3 regions of the Ferdinandcohnia jepli genome follow, and region 3 is predicted to be linked to each of the others. Evidence: riboswitches for the same ligand, from Rfam matches in the RefSeq annotation. Region 3 holds a riboswitch; each other region holds the start of a gene.

Region 1 (5,610 bases), on a different contig from region 3:
CTAAAATAGGCGATAGCCCTTTATATGGACTATCGCTTCCTTATAGGTGTTAGACAAATGTAGCTTTCGTTTCCTTACAACGTCTTAGATTCCGCCAAATCGTCTCTTTCGATTTCTGAATTCCCCAACTGCCTGCAGAAATTCCTTTTCTGAGAAATCAGGCCATAACACATCAGTAAACCAGAACTCAGTATAAGCGAGCTGCCAAAGCAAGAAATTACTTAGGCGTTTTTCACCACCGGTACGAATAAGCAGATCCGGGTCTGGTAGAGCTGATGTATCTAGATATCCTGAAAACTTCTGTTCGTCCAATTCATCCAGTGACAATTTTTCATCGCTAATATCCATGAGCATTTCCTTCATAGCTCTGAGAATTTCGTGTCTGCTTCCATAATTTAGCGCAAAATTCAGCAGAAGACCATCATTCTCACGTGTCCTTTCAATTGCATACTCAATCGCTTCACGTGTATGGGTCGGGAGAATGTCCATATCACCGATTGCCCCAATGCGTACATTATTGGCCATAAGTTCTGGTAAATAGATATGTAAAAACTCCTTAGGAAGTCTCAAAATCGTTTCTACCTCTGACTTGGGACGTTTCCAGTTTTCCGTTGAAAACGTATAGAGTGTCAACACCTTTACCTTGCATTTGACTGCAGCCTTGACTATTTTTACAACGGTAGAAATCCCTTCTTTATGTCCAGCAACCCTGGGCATACCCCGCTTCTTTGCCCAGCGTCCATTCCCATCCATAATGATGGCTATATGATCCGGTGTATGATCTTCAGGGTAGTCATATTCTTCTGATTGTTTGGTAATGAAAAAAGGTAATTTGATTGACATGTTCTGCCTCCCCAAATATTGTTACTATACTTCTTGTTCAAATCTGCTGACCTGTAAAGTCTCAGTCTCATTGGCCCCTCTTAATTGGCTCTTCATCACTTCTGTATTCTAAGATATCTCCAGGTTGACATTCTAAAGCCTTACAAATGGAATCTAAAGTTGTTAAACGGATTGCCCTTGCCTTACCATTTTTTAATATAGAAAGATTTGCCATCGTTATGCCAACTCTTTCTGAAAGCTCTGTTACACTCATTTTCCTTTTCGCCAACATTACATCAACATTTATTATAATCGCCATTATGTTCACCTCAGACCGTTAAATCATTTTCTGATTTTATTCTAATAGCTTCTTGTAAAAGTCTTTGGAGAACCGCAGCAAAGACAGCTATAACCATTGGAGCAAAAGTAAAGACCATTCCGATTAAAATTACACCTGGGGCATCATCCACCTCACCCACGATATAAAAAAGCGGCAAACCAATCACATACAGAATACTGATTGTTGTAGCACAATTTCTTATTTTCTTTAGAGCTGTAACAGATAGATCTGAAAAAGCTTTGTTTTGGTCAATATATCCTAAAAGTTTAAAAGCTTGGAATAGAGCAAGATAGAAAGGGATTGCCGATACATACATAATGCCTAATATCCCATATAGCACATAAGCCATCCTTAAACTACTTTCAGCTGCATCCTTAGCTATTAGGGGTAAACCAAATATACATAGAGCAAGAATTGGAATTCCTATAAGAATAACAGCTATCTTTAAAAAGGTTGTTGTTCCTCGTTTCATTAAAAGCACCTCGCTTAACTATTTTCGGTTTGATTTTAACATAATATTTATCGTTTTACAATAAAGTTTTATTATTTATTATAATTAACTTGTTGAAAAACAGATCCAAAAAAGCCTAATCCTCAGCAACTTCAGCGAGGATTAAGGCTTTTTGTTTGATTATGTATGCAATTCTTTCTTACATTTTACCATTAAGAAATTTATAGGAAGTTTGTTCTTATTGTCCTTACTCGGTTCATCAATCTCCGAGAACTCAACCAGCCCATAATTACCGAAATCTTGTTTGATGGAGTCTGAATCATAAAAATACATTTTGACGCCATCCATAATTTCAAAATAGTCCTTATCCAATTGTTTGCCCTTACCGAACATTGGCGCTTTTTTAGAAACCGTTGTAAAAACCATATATCCATTAGGCTTTAATTGATCATAACAATCTTTAATAAACTTATCTCTAGAGTCTCTATCCAATAAGTGAAGTAGTGCATGGCTATATATGCCGTCATAAAGCTGGTCATCGAAAGGCATATTAGTTACCGAGCCATGGAAAATGGGAATATCAAGCCCATTATCTCTCGCCAACTCAATCGCTGTCTTAGAAATCTCAATACCAGTCACATGTATCCCATTATCAATAAAAACCTTAGCATTTCTACCATATCCAATACCCGGTATCAAAATATCCTTCACACTCTTCTTAAGAAAAAAGTCCTTAGTCAATATGGCAGAATCCGTAGGCTCAAACCCCCACATCGTCTGCTTATCAATAAAACTAGCTTCCCAAAACTCCATTCATCATCAACTCCTTTTGGGACATAGGCACATGTTTCTTAACCCAAATTTTTAAAGTAAACAGCTTTTCAATCCTTAATTGTTATTTTACTATTTATAAATTTTTAAACCTACTTCTGATACGGAACCGCACCGTAAGTGAGAAACAAATCGTTACATTTTGCAATCACTATATTTGAAAGAAGGTTTTTCAGTAGATATTCTAGAAGTATGTAATAGTATCATGCGCATAATGATAGGAGATGAAAACTATGAAACAATTTAAAGAAATAAAAGTAACAAAAAAAATCCCTACCTCGATAACATGCAATAAATGTGGCCGTACGGATGAATTAACTGAATATGGTCTCGAAGAGGAACTCTACCATGCATTCAACATAACTTTTGCATACGGGTCAATGTATGATGAAGAAAGATGGAAATTCGACTTATGTGAAGCCTGCCTCGTAGATTTTGTTAAATCGTTTAAACATTCCCCAGGTATCTCTGGAAACTGATCAAAATTGGGTCAGAGGGACAGGTCCCTCGCCCCACTATATATATTAATAGAAAGATACTTTCTTCCCCATAGAATGTTGTTCCAAACTATTAACTTAGCTGCACTTACTGTTTGGAACTCTACTATTATTTTTTTAACACTCTAACTGCAAAAGTTTACTAAACCGACAACTTTTGACATATTTTTCACATTTATCGACAAATTTAAGTATGGTAAAATAATTTATAGGCAAATTTTACGAAAGTAAAGGACGCAAAGCCACGGGCCTAAAACATTTTTAGTCATGGTAGCCGGGTTGCCGGGGACATCCCCGAAAAACTACATAAACATCACCTTTCCTATTTGCCTAAAATTTAGAGTAAAGGTGTTTTAACATGAAGAAAATTTTAGTTGTTGATGACTCTCGTTTTATGCGTTCATGGTTGAAGAGGCTTTTAAGTGATTCAGGATATTCCAATATTATTGAAGCTGAAAATGGTGTAAATGCAATTAGAAAATATAAAAGTAATTCACCAGATTTAGTGATTATGGATATTACAATGCCAGTACTTGATGGTGTACATGCCCTTCGGGAAATAATGCTAATTGATGGGAATGCTAAAGTAATCATGTGTTCTTCTTTGGGTCAACAATCCTTAATTGTTGAGACAATAAAAATTGGTGCCAAAGATTTTGTTGTAAAGCCTTATTTTAAGAATTTGGTTCCAACAATAAATAACCATCTTTAATGGTCCCCCTCTTATAAAGATTATTGGGGGTAAGCTAGCTTTTGCTGACGAAAACGATTTGTTATATGACGGGACAGATTCCTTGCACGAACACACGGGACCTGTACCCATTTCACATTCTGACTAAGAAAGAAGTTCAACTTTCTCTAAAAACTGATTTATTTGAACAGCTAATTCTTTGGAATGACTACATAATGGAATATGTGACGTATTTTCAATCAGAACTACTTCAACCGAAGGTAGATATTCCTTGTATATTTCAATCATTGCTAACTTTTCAGAGAGTTTATTCTCAGCTGTTGCTGGTATAAATAAGACTGGGCATGTAATTTTTGGATAGCAATCCTCAAAATTCATATCACACCACGCCTCCATTAATAAGGCATTTATTTCAACTGGTAACATATGCGTAACTTTCCCGTTTGGCAAAGTACGAAGAGGTATATTTCTGGATGTTAGTTCAACATATTCCTCTCCCCACTCACTATAATTATCCTTAATAAACATTGAAAATTCTTCTCTAGAATTAAAATCTAGTAGTTTACGATTTAGGCTCCTGTTGACCCATTCTTCTTTTGTACCTTCCATTTCTCCATTGGGCCCAATGAAATTCAGCATTCCAGCATCAATATTAACTAGTGATTTTATACGTTCCGGAAAATTAGCTGCAGTATGTACAGCAACATCAGTTCCAAGTGAGTTACCTATTAAATGTGCTTGTTTAATATTTAAATAGTCCATAACCCCAATAATATCTTTTGCTTGATTCTCCATAGCGTAACCTGATTTTGCAACCATAGATTGACCATGACCACGCATATCCATCACAATCACTCTATATTTTAGCTCAAAAAAAGGAATTAGCTTTAACCATACATACCCATTTGTTCCTCCAGGATGTAAGAGAAATAATGGTTCTCCATCTTGTCGGCCATATTCATTGATAAATATTTCTGTATTATTTGACTTAACAACTTTACTCCTCAATTTATCCACCTCTTATATATATTTGTTCAGCCTGCCTTGTAATTGCTCTAAGGAAAAAACAGCAAACTCTTTAACATCTTTATTCATACTTTTAGTAAAATCGGTCAAAACATCAAACAGATAGTCATCTTCCAAGATTCCCTGATTGTCACCTTCCGCACAACATGATAGGAAAAGAAGTAGATTAAAATGGACTTTTGGCTTTTCATGTTGCCTCATTTTTTCAACCATATAACGGATCAATTCGTTGGTTGTTGAGAGAACTTTTGTAAATAGACGGTCAATTTCTTTTGGTGTTCCCTTTTTTATCACATCATCAATTTCTGCGAAGTACTCATATAATGCCTGTTCTGATGGGACTGATTCTAGTAAATTGTTTTCTTCATTTTCACCGTAAACAACAAGCCCATTCAAAAACTCCTCGAAATGGTTTGCTAATCTTACTTCTTGATTTTGTTCAGCATCTATAAAAACAACAGGTGGATTGACCTTACAATTCCTATAATCAAGCGCTATCCAGGAATGTCCCTCTCCAGAGATGAGCACAATATTCTCCGGTAGACCCCATTCATTTATTAAATATTTACTTTCTAAGATTCCTTTTTCCTCACCTAAGCCAATTCCAAATAAGTGGTCAACATTTACATGGTCATCTGCCCACGATGTGGGTACATCGGTCGGATAAGCATTGGACGTAAGTCCCCCGCCATTTTGTTGTTTCAAAATACTTATGTAAGAACTTGGTAAGATAACGTTCAGTCGCTCTTCTGCCTTTTGTATAACCTCATCTGATAACGGTTCCAATTTCCCATATTCGTTTTCCTCTAGCCAAATGCGTTTCATAGTTCCCCCCCATAAACTCTATTAAATTTATTCTATCATTTTACCTATTTAAAATTACCATGCTGAGAAAAAAAGAAGATAGATAAACTATCTTCAGTACTTAGAGGCTTTAAGAGTACTACCCTTC
Region 2 (5,610 bases), on a different contig from region 3:
GATTACAATATCATTTCCATTCGAAATAGTGTTTCTAAAATTTTCAGGTGATTGCATTATCGGGTGCACAAGTCTAAATGAGATTTTGTTCCCATCTGGTGATTCACCAAATCGATCACTATATGAGTGCACTATAAATTCATAATCACCTTCAGGCATATTGGTGAAACTAATTGACGTACCTGTAGTATATTTTTGATAGACTTTCTCGCCCTCAATTATTTGATATACATTATATTTAGTTGCATAATCTGTTTCATTCCATTTAAGAATGATGTCATTTCCATTTGAAATCCTATCTGTGATATTCTCTGGTTTTTGCATGATAGGATGAACGACGGTAATTTCAATTGCGCTACTCTCCGGTGATTCACCAAAGCGGCTACTATTTGAATACACCTCGTATTTGTAAACACCCTCAGGTAAGTTTGTAAATGTAACCGATGTTCCTGTGACTGATTTTTCTAGTTCCTTTTCATCTCCAGTCACTCTATATATATTATAATTTGTAGCATAGGTTACTGTTGACCAACTTAACTTGATATCATTGCCCTTTAAAATACTTGAAGATAAACTTTCTGGAGCCTGCATGATTGGATGCTCTACATCCATCGAAGTATAATTACCTATGCTTGATTCTCCAAAACGCTCACTCACAGAATGAACAACATAGGTGTGCTGACCTTCCGATACATTTGAGAAAGTATATGACTCAGATTTGGCGTTGTATCGGAATACTTTATCATCACCAATTAGCTCATATACATTATAGCTTGTTGCGTATTCTACCTCGTCCCAACTTAATTTAACATCATTTCCGTTTAGGATTGAAAAACTTAAATTAGTTGGCTTTTCCATTAATGGATGTACAACTGAAACCGTTACTTCAGCCCCATACTTTGATTCTCCATAGTAAGTAGAATTCGAGTGAATTACAAATGTATATTCACCTTCAGCTAAATTTGTAAAAGTATAAGACTTTGATGTTGTATTCCTTTTGAATACTTTTTCACCATTAACAACTTCGTAAATATTATAGTTTGTTGCATAATCTACTGAAGACCAATTTAACGCAACATCATTTCCATTCTTAGTTGTGAAAGCTAGTTCCGCTGGTGCCTTCATTGTTTGGCCTTCTAGTGTAACTGTTACTTTTGTACCTTGTTCAGACTCGCCAAATCTTGAAGAGTAAGCGTAAATTTCATACGTGTAATCTCCCGCAGGCATATTTGAATAAGAAACGCTAGTCCCGGTAACAGTGCTTTTTAGTACCTTTTTGTCATCTGCGATTTGGTATACTTTATAATTTGTTGCATAATCTACTGCATCCCAATGCAAGCTAAATGATGTTTCACTTTTAATCGTTTCCGTTACATTACTTGGTGAACTCATCTTTGGGTATACAATCGAGAATAAAAGTTCTTTTCCTTCAGCTGATTCTCCAAATCTAGTAGAATTTGAATGAATCATAAAAGTGTAACTTCCTTCAGCCATATTCGTAAAAGTAGTTGAAGTACTAGTTGCAGTCCTTTTTAATACTTTTGTGCCATCATTATTTACTTGATAGATTTTATAGTCTGTAGTATTAGATGTAGCTTCCCATTCTAATACAAGATCATTTCCATTTTTTACGTTATATGAAATTGTACTTGGGGCTTCCATCTCTACTTGATCAACAACTACTGAAACCTTACTTCCATCTACAGATTCTCCAAAACGGTCACTGTATGAATGAATTTCAAAATCATATTCGCCCGCTTCCTGTTTTGAATATGTGACAGACGTCCTTGTTTCAGTACTCTTCAGGACTTTCTCACCATTGATAATCTGATAGATTTTATAATTTGTAGCATTGTTTACGCTATCCCAAGTTAACTTAATATCATTTACATTTACTAGCTGATATGTAAAATTACTTGGGGCAACCATTTTAATTTCATCTACAGTTATCTGGAGTTGTCCAGATTCATCCACTGATTCGCCGAAACGATCACTATAGGATTGAATCTCGTATGTATATGTTCCAGGTGCTACATTACTTAGCTTATACGACGAATTCTTTGTTGTTTCAATAAGTTCCTTGCCATCCTCAGTAACCTTGTATAATTTATAATTTGTCACGTAGGAGACTGTATTCCATCTAAAAGTAATATCATTTCCATTCGATATTGAATACGTAAAATTAGCTGGTGTTTGCATGACTGGATAAACAACTTCAGCTTGTACAGCATCCGATTGAGATGATTCACCATATAATGAGTTTTCTGCTGTTACAACATAGGTGTAGCTTCCTTCTGGAGTATTGCTAATTGTATGGTTAGTGCCTGTAACAGAAGTTACTAGCTGCTGGTTTCCTTCTTTTGACACCTCGTAAACGTTATATTTCTCTGTATACTTTGAGGAACCCCAGGAAAGATAAATATCGTTTCCATTTCTAATCGATTGAGTTAGATTTGTAGGTGCCTGCATGTCCGGATAAGTAACTGTAAAGGTGATCGGAGCACTCGGGCCAGACTCCCCTTCAGAAGTTAAAGTCGAGATTGCAAACGTGTACGTTCCTTCTTCTAGGTTATTAAACAGATAGCTACTAGATGTAACCGTTCCTTTTTGTAAAAGCTGTCCATCTGTAATCTCATAGATTTGATAACCTGTTGCTCCATAAACAGCATTCCAAGAGAGTTTGATATCATCAGGTGTTATCTCTTGATGGGTAATTGTAGTTGGCGGTAGCATACTACCATTTGCTAGTGCATTACCAAATGGAAACAATAACTGTGTAACCATGAGAAGTAATGCAAAAACTGTGATACTCTTTCTTAAATATTTTCTCATTCTATAGTCCTACCTTCCCTAAAAAATCCAAAAGAAAAAGAACCTCAAACAAGGTTCATAGGTAATAAGACTATGAGTCCTTGTGGCAACCGGCTGCCATCCACACAAATTAGGTTCATGTAGGTCAGGCCCTTGGCTTTGCGTCCTATAGTTTCCCATAGTTTGCCTTTTTCACTTTGGTTTTTTGTTAATATATGTCTATCATATTACCATTTTACTAGTTATTTTACCAGTACTATATTACTAGTTTCTAAATTAATAAAAACGAGTAAGAATACGAAGGGAATTGTATACTTACTCGATATATTTGTTATTTTCGCTTATCAAAAAACATCCCATCAGCTGGTGGAGTTTGATAAGGATTCGCATATTTATTTGATGTTTCCTTACTCTTTTTAACATGGGCCAGATCAAATTGAATATCTTTTTTAATCTTCTCTAGGTGGGACTCGATAAGTGTATTCATCTGGATGATTTCAGCACCCAGTTTCTTTTCCTCAACCGAGAATGGTGGTTTCACTTCTGGTAAAAGTTGTTCTCTATCGCCTAGTAGAAGAGCTATTTTTTCGATTGCTTCGTCTCTACTATCTTTTTCGATAGGCTGATCAAGTATACTTTGAAGTTCTTTTGAAACACGGTACAGAGCTACAACTGGATTCACTACACCTGTCCACCTTGTCCATGTTTATGTTGACGTTGACGGTTAAGCCGGATAACTTCCTTCCAAGTATCACGGAAGTCTGTTACATATCCTTCAACCTCGGATAGAATTTCCAAATCATTCTTTATATTAACCTCGATTAAGCGACGATTAATATATTCGTACATAGTCATCATTGTTTTGGAAACTTCTACATCAGGATTTAGGGTAACCATAAATTCGCTAATGATGTTTTGCGCCTTTTGGAGATTCACATTTTTTTCTTGAATATTATTTTCTTCGATAGCCTTACGTGCTATCTTAATAAACTTCAAACAACCATTATAGAGCATTAATGTTAATTCTCCTGGTGTTGCGGTTGTAACAGAGTTTGACTGATAAGCTTGGTATGGATTGCTAATTGCCATAGTTACTATGCTCCTTTTTTACTGAATGAATTGCTGCATGAGGTATGCTGATTGTGAATTTGCTTTTTGAATCGCCTTTTCCATCTCAGTGAACTGTCGCCAATAACGTTTTTCAATTGTCGAGAGTCTATCTTCGAAACGATCGATTTGACTGTCAATTGTTGATAAATTACGGCCAATAGTAAATTGTTGGTTCGTCCATGTAGACTTACCAGCTTTTGCTTCAATATTTGCTATGGTACCTTTAATAGTCTTTCTAACTCGTTGAGCAATTCCTTGTGTATCTTCAGTTGTACCACTAGTTGAAAAAAGTCTAAAAACAGCATCTGGATTTTCTTGAAGTTTCTGACGTAGCTTTTCTTCATTTATAGTTAACTTTCCCCGATCCAAATAATTCTTTGTTGTAGTTATACCAATATCAGATAACTGTTTAAAACCTTTTATTGCTCCTGAGAGTGGAGTATAAAAGTCCATTCTCATTTGATTCAGGGCACCAGAAAGAATAGAGTCATTACGCAGTAAGCCACTTTGAGCCCTTTCTTCCCACTTCTTTACCTGGTCTTCCGTCATACCTTCTTTTTCTTCATCTGATAAAGGTTGATAGTCTCGGTATCTAGTTTCGGTTATCTTCCCGTTAACCTTTTCGATAAGTTCATTGTATTTATTTATATATTGAACAATATTATTGAAGGCATCCTCCGTATTATGTGAGACATTAATCGTCTCTTCCTGTCCTGTGGCAGCGTTAAATTTCAAGGTTAAATTGTTAATTGTATATTCATTCTTTGTAGTTTCTATCGGTAGGACACCGTTGTAAGTAAATTCTGCATTTGTACCGCCATTCTCTACAGCTTTATCAGGATTAAATTTTAATACCTCTGTTAAAAAGCCGGCAGTAAATCCAATTTCCGCTCCACCGTATTCAGCTGTTTTATTGAAATCTCCGGTTTTGGTTCTCTCCATAACAACTCGATCAGATGTATTGTCGTAAAATGCACGAACCCCCAAGTTGGACTCAGTAATCTTCTTAATAACAGTATTTAATGAGTCAGTTGCTGGATCGAAGGTTAGTGTGACAGTATTTTTTGAACCATCTTCATTAAATGTTTCAATTGTAAAATCAGAATAACTATTGGCAGTAAACTGTGTATTTAAAGGTTTTGTAGGGTCAATTTTAGTCCCTGCTGATATCGTAGTTTCACTTGCACGTGATGCTGCGGTTGCTAATTTATCAACCTTAATTTTATAAGACCCATTTGCTGCTGTGTTTGTTGCAGTTGCTGTGATGACTGATGAGTTAGAGCTTGTAACAGTCTTAGATTGATACGCTTTTGATAACGTCATATTGAAAGACATCGTATCGAGTTCAGCCAGTAATTTATTCATCTCACGATACTGATCCCGTTGCCACTCAAAAATTTGTTTCTTTTGATTTAGCTTGTTTAAAGGAATTCGCTCCGCCTTCATAAGATCGGTAACTATTTGATCAATATCCATTCCACTTGCTAAACCACCAATTCTCATATTCATTGGTGTTCACCACCTTTATATCTTTTTATCTACTATGAAGCCTAGAAATTCGGTCATTGCCGCATATATATCCAGTAATCTTTTCGAAGGTATTTCTCTTACCACTTCATTTGTATGATTGTCAACAATGGTAACGTAATACTCATTAAGTTCACCATGTAATTCAAATTTCAAATGTGT
Region 3 (5,610 bases):
CGTATACCCCTTCACTATGCTCAATCGCAAACCCGCCCATCACATCGAAATCAACTTGGTTGGCTGTGTATTTCGAAAAATGTCTTGTCCGAAAAGGCTCCTTGCTCACAACTTCCTTCGCTACAGCAAGACTCGAAAAAACCTCACGTACCTGTTCAACATCCTCAACACTTACTAAAATATCAACATCATTCGGATCATCCACCAACCCATGAAAATGAAGCAGCAGCGATCCACCGACTCCCCACTTAATATTCCGGCTATTGAGTTCGTCGCCAATCATAGCTAATGTATCTAACATTCAATGTTCCCCCATCAAAAAAGGCCTGGAACCCAGACCTCCAAAAATTACTTTATCTTAAACTGCTGAATTAGTGTATTCAGCTCTCCAGCATTTTCTTCAAGTGCTTTTGCACTCTTCGCAACTTCATCCATTGAGCTGCTTGATTGTTGTGCAGTTGCAGATACTTGCTCAACTCCTGCAGCTGATTCTTCTGCTACAGATGCAATGCTTTCAATCGAAGCGTTGATTTGTTGTGAGTCATCTAACACATTGTAAAGTGACGCTGACATTGCTTCGATTTGTGTGCCGATTTGGTCGATCGTCTTTTTCAGTGCGTTGAAGGTTTCACCGGTTGTTTGGATTTGCTCCGTGCCTTCTGTAACCGATTGGTAGCCGTCATCCAATGACTCTACCACTTGTTTCGATTCATTTTGGATTTCCCCTACGATGTCAGTAATTTCGGTTACGGATTTGCTAACTTGTTCGGCAAGCTTACGAACTTCATCTGCTACAACTGCAAAGCCACGACCATGTTCACCAGCACGGGCTGCTTCAATTGCTGCATTCAGTGCAAGTAGATTTGTTTGCCCCGCAATTTCTTTAATTACTTTTACAAGCTGAGTAATTTCATTTGTTTTTTGATCAAGCCCCACTACCTTCTCGTGTGAGATCTTCATTTTCTCATTAATTTTGTTCATTTGTTGGATGGACATTTCCATATAAGAGCTTCCATCGTTTGTCATTTGTAACATACCTTGCGATTGGTCTTTAATATCGTCGCCTTTAACGGCAACCTGCATAATTTCTTGTGAGAAGTGTGACATTTGCTCGATTAGTGCGGTTGACGAAGATGCTTGTTCTTCAGCACCATTTGAAATTTCATGCATGGTTGTTGCGATTTGCTGACTTCCCGCCATCACTTCATCAGCATATTGCGCAAATTCTTCACTTTGACCGGTTAAATTATCTGACACCACGGCCATTTGTCCAATCATACTACGTAAGTTTTCATTCATCTCATTAACTGAATTTACAAGCTGGCCAATTTCGTCCTTAGACTTTGTGGCGATTGGCTCAACAGGGAGCTCACCTTTTGCAATCTGATTCATTCTAGCTGCAATTTTTTTCACTGGTCTTGCAATTACTTCAGAAGTGTAAAATGCAATTGCCATTCCGAGAATAATAACCACAGCCCCAACAATAATTCCTGCAAGGTTGATCTGTTGACCGTAATTTACAACTGCGTTCCCGCTTGAAACTATGTGTCTTTGTTGGTCATTCGATAACTTTTCAATCGACTCCATTAACCCTCTGGCCGTAGGTTGAACAAAAGTACCGAGATTGTGTCTAGCTAACTTGTCATCGCCACTCTCATAAGGAGTAATGACACCCGATTTAATCGCTTCTCGCCATTCAGCTGTATTTTTCAACAGAGTGTCTATTTCTTTAATCTTCAGTTCACTTAACTCTTTGTTAATGACATCAAAATTCACCGTGTAAACATCAAAATCATTTTTATAGGAAATTTCCCCAAAAAGTACGTATCCTCTTGTTAATCCAGCGCTCTGCGCAATATTGTATTTTAGATTCTCAAGCTGGATAAGGACCGGCAACTCTTCAGACACCATTTCCTGAGTCTGGTCATTCATCGTGGAAACCGCGAAGTAGTTAAAGACGGCTAGTCCCACGCAAAAAATAATAATAGCTAGAAAACTCACGATTAATCGTATTCGGATACTTTTCATGTATTTTTACCTCTTTCACAGTTTGATAACGCTTTTATAAAAAAATAAGACCATTCTCAACATAGAATGGCCAACGAATGCAATCATTTATTGGTAACCAGGCTGTCATGGTACTTTTGTACTGTAGACCCTATGGTTTTGCGTCCTGTCCTTTCGGAAAGTTTGCCTTTTCCTATGTAACTAGTAGACTATACTCCTAGTATACAGGCAACTACAGGATTCAACAATACACGACAAAGGAATTATCTAAATTTGTGAACTACTTTTTCACAACCAAATCTAGCAGCATTTTTAAAAACTCATCCGCACTCGCTGGCAAAACTTCTGGTAACTCTATATTTGCTCTCATCTTCTTCCCTCCTACTCTAGTTTTCCTACCTTCTCTAGTAATCTAGTATTACCAGGAATTTGATAGATATACATAAAAGAGGAAGAAAAAAAGCCAGCATAACGCTGACTTTATTCGAAAAATTCCATATGGTGTTTTTCTTGTTTGTAGTATTGAATGCGGTCTTGAAGGGTTCCGGTGTGGAACTCAAATTTGTGACCGTCTGGGTCTGTGAAGTAGATTGATTGTTTGTCTTTTTCGTCTCGGGTGCGGCCGGGTAAAATCGTGACGTTCAGCGCTACGAGTTTTTGGTGCATTTTTTCATAATCTGCTTCATCTATTGTAAAAGCAATATGTGTATATGATTGATGAATTTCATTTCTTGGTATGTTCTGTTCTTCATTTAACGCTAGCCATAATCCATTCAGGTCAAAGTATGCGGTGGTTCTCCCTTTTACAAGAAACTTTGCACCGAAAACTTCCTGGTAAAATTTTATCGAAGTTTCGAGATCAGACACCGAGAATAACAGATGGTTTATGTTCATCTCACTTGTTTAAGTGCTCTCTCAATTACACGCATGTTTTTGATTGTTTCTTCAATAGAATATTTAAGTTGTTTTCCGGTTAACACTGCTTCAGCAAAATGCTCAACCTGAAGCTTGTATTGATCTCCTTGAACAGTTTCGACTCTTTTTTCAGAAGTTGTACTAACTTCGATAGTACCATTTCCATCCTCAATATCCGGGCGAAATGCATATTTTACAAAAATAGAGCCGTTTGTGCCTACCGCTTCGTATTGTGCTTTATACTGTTGTTCGAAGCTGCAATCAAAGCTCGCTAGAACTCCACTTGGAAATGTGAGCGTACCGGCAGCAGTCATATCAACACCGTATTCAGGGTGCATGGTTGCAGATGCTTTTACATCGGTAGGCTCTTCACCAGCTAGAAGGCGGCTCGCATGAATGGTGTAACAGCCAATATCATATATTGCGCCTCCACCAAGTTCACGGTTTAAGCGAATGTTCGTCGGATCACCATCATGTGCAAATGAAAATGTTGAACGGATTAGTTTAAGGTCTCCAATTTCGCCGGAAGCGATTATCTCTTTCACGCGATCATGCTGCGGATGGAACTGATACATGAAAGCTTCCATGAAAAGCACATTATGCTGATTGAATACTTCGGCAATATCCTCAACCTCTTGAGAAGTTAATGCAGCAGGCTTTTCACACAGCACATGCTTACCAGCCTTCGCTGCTTCAATCGCCCACTCTTTATGTAATTGGTTTGGCAGTGGAATGTAAACCGCGTCAATATCAGGGTCATTTAGTAAGTCTTTATATGAGTTGTAGAATTTCGGAATATCTAATTCTGCAGCAAACGCCTCGGCCTTCCCGCTTTCGCTCGCAACCGCAACAACCTCTGCGTTTTCAGCTCGCTTCATAGCCGGAATCAGTGACTTTCTCGCTATATTTGCCGTACTTAAAATACCAAATCGAACTTTCGCCATTGTGATGCCTCCTTTTTAGTAGATAACAAGGCTATATTCTCATATTTTGGGTGAATGTGGAAGGTTTTGTGGAGGTAAACTTAATGTTAGTTTGTTAATCCGACAAAACTTGGACGGAATTCGGCAATAATTACAATATTCCGGGAAAACTTGCGCATAATTCGGCAATAATTTTGTTAATCCGGCAATAATGGGATATAATCCGAAAAAAATTAATATTCCTGCGATTAACTATTAATCCACAAAAAAATCCAGAGGAATCTCCTCTAGATCACATACTTGTACATTCTTTTAGTTTACCAACAAGGTCGCGCATTACTTCCTCTGTTGTAATAGAAGCCGTTTCTTCTACCTTTTTCTGAATCTCTAACATTATATTTAATAGTTGTTCTGAACTCATTTTAATTACCTGCCATTATCATTTTTTCCAATTAAAATCCATTTTACACTATTCTAGAAATTTAGCAAAGGAAAAATTTTGTAGAATTCGTGACTTTTATACTAGAAAACAAAAATACCCCCAAAGAATGGGGGTATTGCATCATAATTTATTTAAAACGGAGTAGGTCCAGGTGGAAAACCTGCAAAGCTATTATTATAGAAGGCAGCATACTTAATTTCCCCTTTTTCATTAACAAACGGAACAGCGCCTAGTCTAAAGTCTTCACCAGTATTTGGCTTAACCACTTGAATAAGGTCCGCACCTGCAAAGCTATATCCTTCAGCTTCCTGTGCTTTTTTCAAATTGTGAAAATCTGTTGATTTTAAAATATTCGCTACAAGTTTATTGCGTTCTGCACCATCAAGGTAAATAAATGGACAACCACAGTCTTCTTCGTTCTCTCCACCTTCATGCGCAAACACCGCATTTCCCGTACCAATTAACACGAGTAAAACTAGCAATCCACTACATAAAAACTTTACGAAGCCTTTCATTCTACTTCACTCCTTTTAGTAGCTTTCACATAAAGATTATACGAGCATCCGACAATTTCCTTCATTTTCCGATAAAATAAGGCATAAGAACTATAAATGATAGGTCTATTTTCCCAAAACAAAAGCTTAGGCTCCAAAGAACCTAAGCTTTTTACTCATCCTCATTTAAAAGTTCATCCATATACTCATCTAGCTCAAAATCTAGTTCGTTAACGAGATTCGTATAATGTTGAATTTCTTCAGCTAGAACTTCTTCAAAATCCTTACGTCTTGTTGAGATACTTGTAGCTGAAACTTCGAATTCTTCCGCCAGCTCTTTGTAGGTCGAATAGCCGCCATATGGATAAATATCCTCCACTAAACTTATCAAAGAAGCTGCGTATAATTCTGTCTTTTTAATGGTTGGATTTTTGCGTTGGCAGTAGAGAGACCAAAGTGTAATCCCCATTCCAACGATCACTTCATCATACCCATAGCGAAGCATCCGGTTCTCGAACTCGAGCGATACCAATTTTTGTAGAGGCGTGTCCCAGATGAAGTCTGCCGTACTGGTTCCCGGCTTCCCAAACATAAAGACAGTAAACACGTTGATGTAGTGCTTCGACATGAAGTCTACTGGACTCGCTTCACCGCTCGCCTGATAGAGTTCAAGTAGTGACCCCGACATCCCTTCCGCAACATTAGTCGGTAATTCAAGAAATGTTGTGAAGAAGATGGAACTCGCACCAGCAGGCAGTAGCGTGCCAAATAAGAAATATCCAACATCGATCTCTGTTTCAGTTTCATAGATTCTAACTCGGTGCTCGGC

What was found. A riboswitch is a leader RNA that binds a small molecule or an ion and turns the genes downstream of it on or off. The one in region 3 is predicted to bind cyclic di-GMP.
Region 1: it holds a riboswitch for cyclic di-GMP, as region 3 does, so the genes downstream of both, AB3M96_RS00065 (response regulator) here and AB3M96_RS18085 (methyl-accepting chemotaxis protein) in region 3, are expected to answer to the same signal.
Region 2: it holds a riboswitch for cyclic di-GMP, as region 3 does, so the genes downstream of both, AB3M96_RS19760 (OmpL47-type beta-barrel domain-containing protein) here and AB3M96_RS18085 (methyl-accepting chemotaxis protein) in region 3, are expected to answer to the same signal.

What each region holds. Positions count from the first base shown of each region.
Region 1 is NZ_JBFOKR010000001.1:8,021-13,630, reverse strand. Features, by position in the region: gene uppS (undecaprenyl pyrophosphate synthase) at 85-843, opposite strand; gene AB3M96_RS00085 (helix-turn-helix domain-containing protein) at 911-1,141, opposite strand; gene AB3M96_RS00080 (DUF2975 domain-containing protein) at 1,152-1,634, opposite strand; gene AB3M96_RS00075 (class I SAM-dependent methyltransferase) at 1,794-2,426, opposite strand; gene AB3M96_RS00070 (hypothetical protein) at 2,678-2,923, shown strand; cyclic di-GMP riboswitch class I at 3,143-3,228, shown strand; gene AB3M96_RS00065 (response regulator) at 3,300-3,653, shown strand; gene AB3M96_RS00060 (alpha/beta fold hydrolase) at 3,777-4,640, opposite strand; partial or broken gene AB3M96_RS00055 (SMI1/KNR4 family protein) at 5,019-5,483, opposite strand; gene AB3M96_RS00050 (MFS transporter) at 5,577-5,610, opposite strand, start outside.
Region 2 is NZ_JBFOKR010000021.1:27,141-32,750, forward strand. Features, by position in the region: gene AB3M96_RS19760 (OmpL47-type beta-barrel domain-containing protein) at 1-2,832, opposite strand, end outside; cyclic di-GMP riboswitch class I at 2,914-3,009, opposite strand; gene fliT (flagellar protein FliT) at 3,143-3,493, opposite strand; gene fliS (flagellar export chaperone FliS) at 3,493-3,900, opposite strand; gene AB3M96_RS19775 (flagellar hook-associated protein 2) at 3,919-5,430, opposite strand; gene flaG (flagellar protein FlaG) at 5,446-5,610, opposite strand, start outside.
Region 3 is NZ_JBFOKR010000017.1:73,665-79,274, forward strand. Features, by position in the region: gene AB3M96_RS18080 (nucleotidyltransferase family protein) at 1-301, opposite strand, end outside; gene AB3M96_RS18085 (methyl-accepting chemotaxis protein) at 349-2,028, opposite strand; cyclic di-GMP riboswitch class I at 2,118-2,205, opposite strand; gene fosM (FosM family fosfomycin resistance protein) at 2,488-2,901, opposite strand; gene AB3M96_RS18095 (Gfo/Idh/MocA family protein) at 2,898-3,866, opposite strand; gene AB3M96_RS18100 (YwzD family small protein) at 4,138-4,266, opposite strand; gene AB3M96_RS18105 (hypothetical protein) at 4,419-4,802, opposite strand; gene AB3M96_RS18110 (SEC-C metal-binding domain-containing protein) at 4,954-5,610, opposite strand, start outside.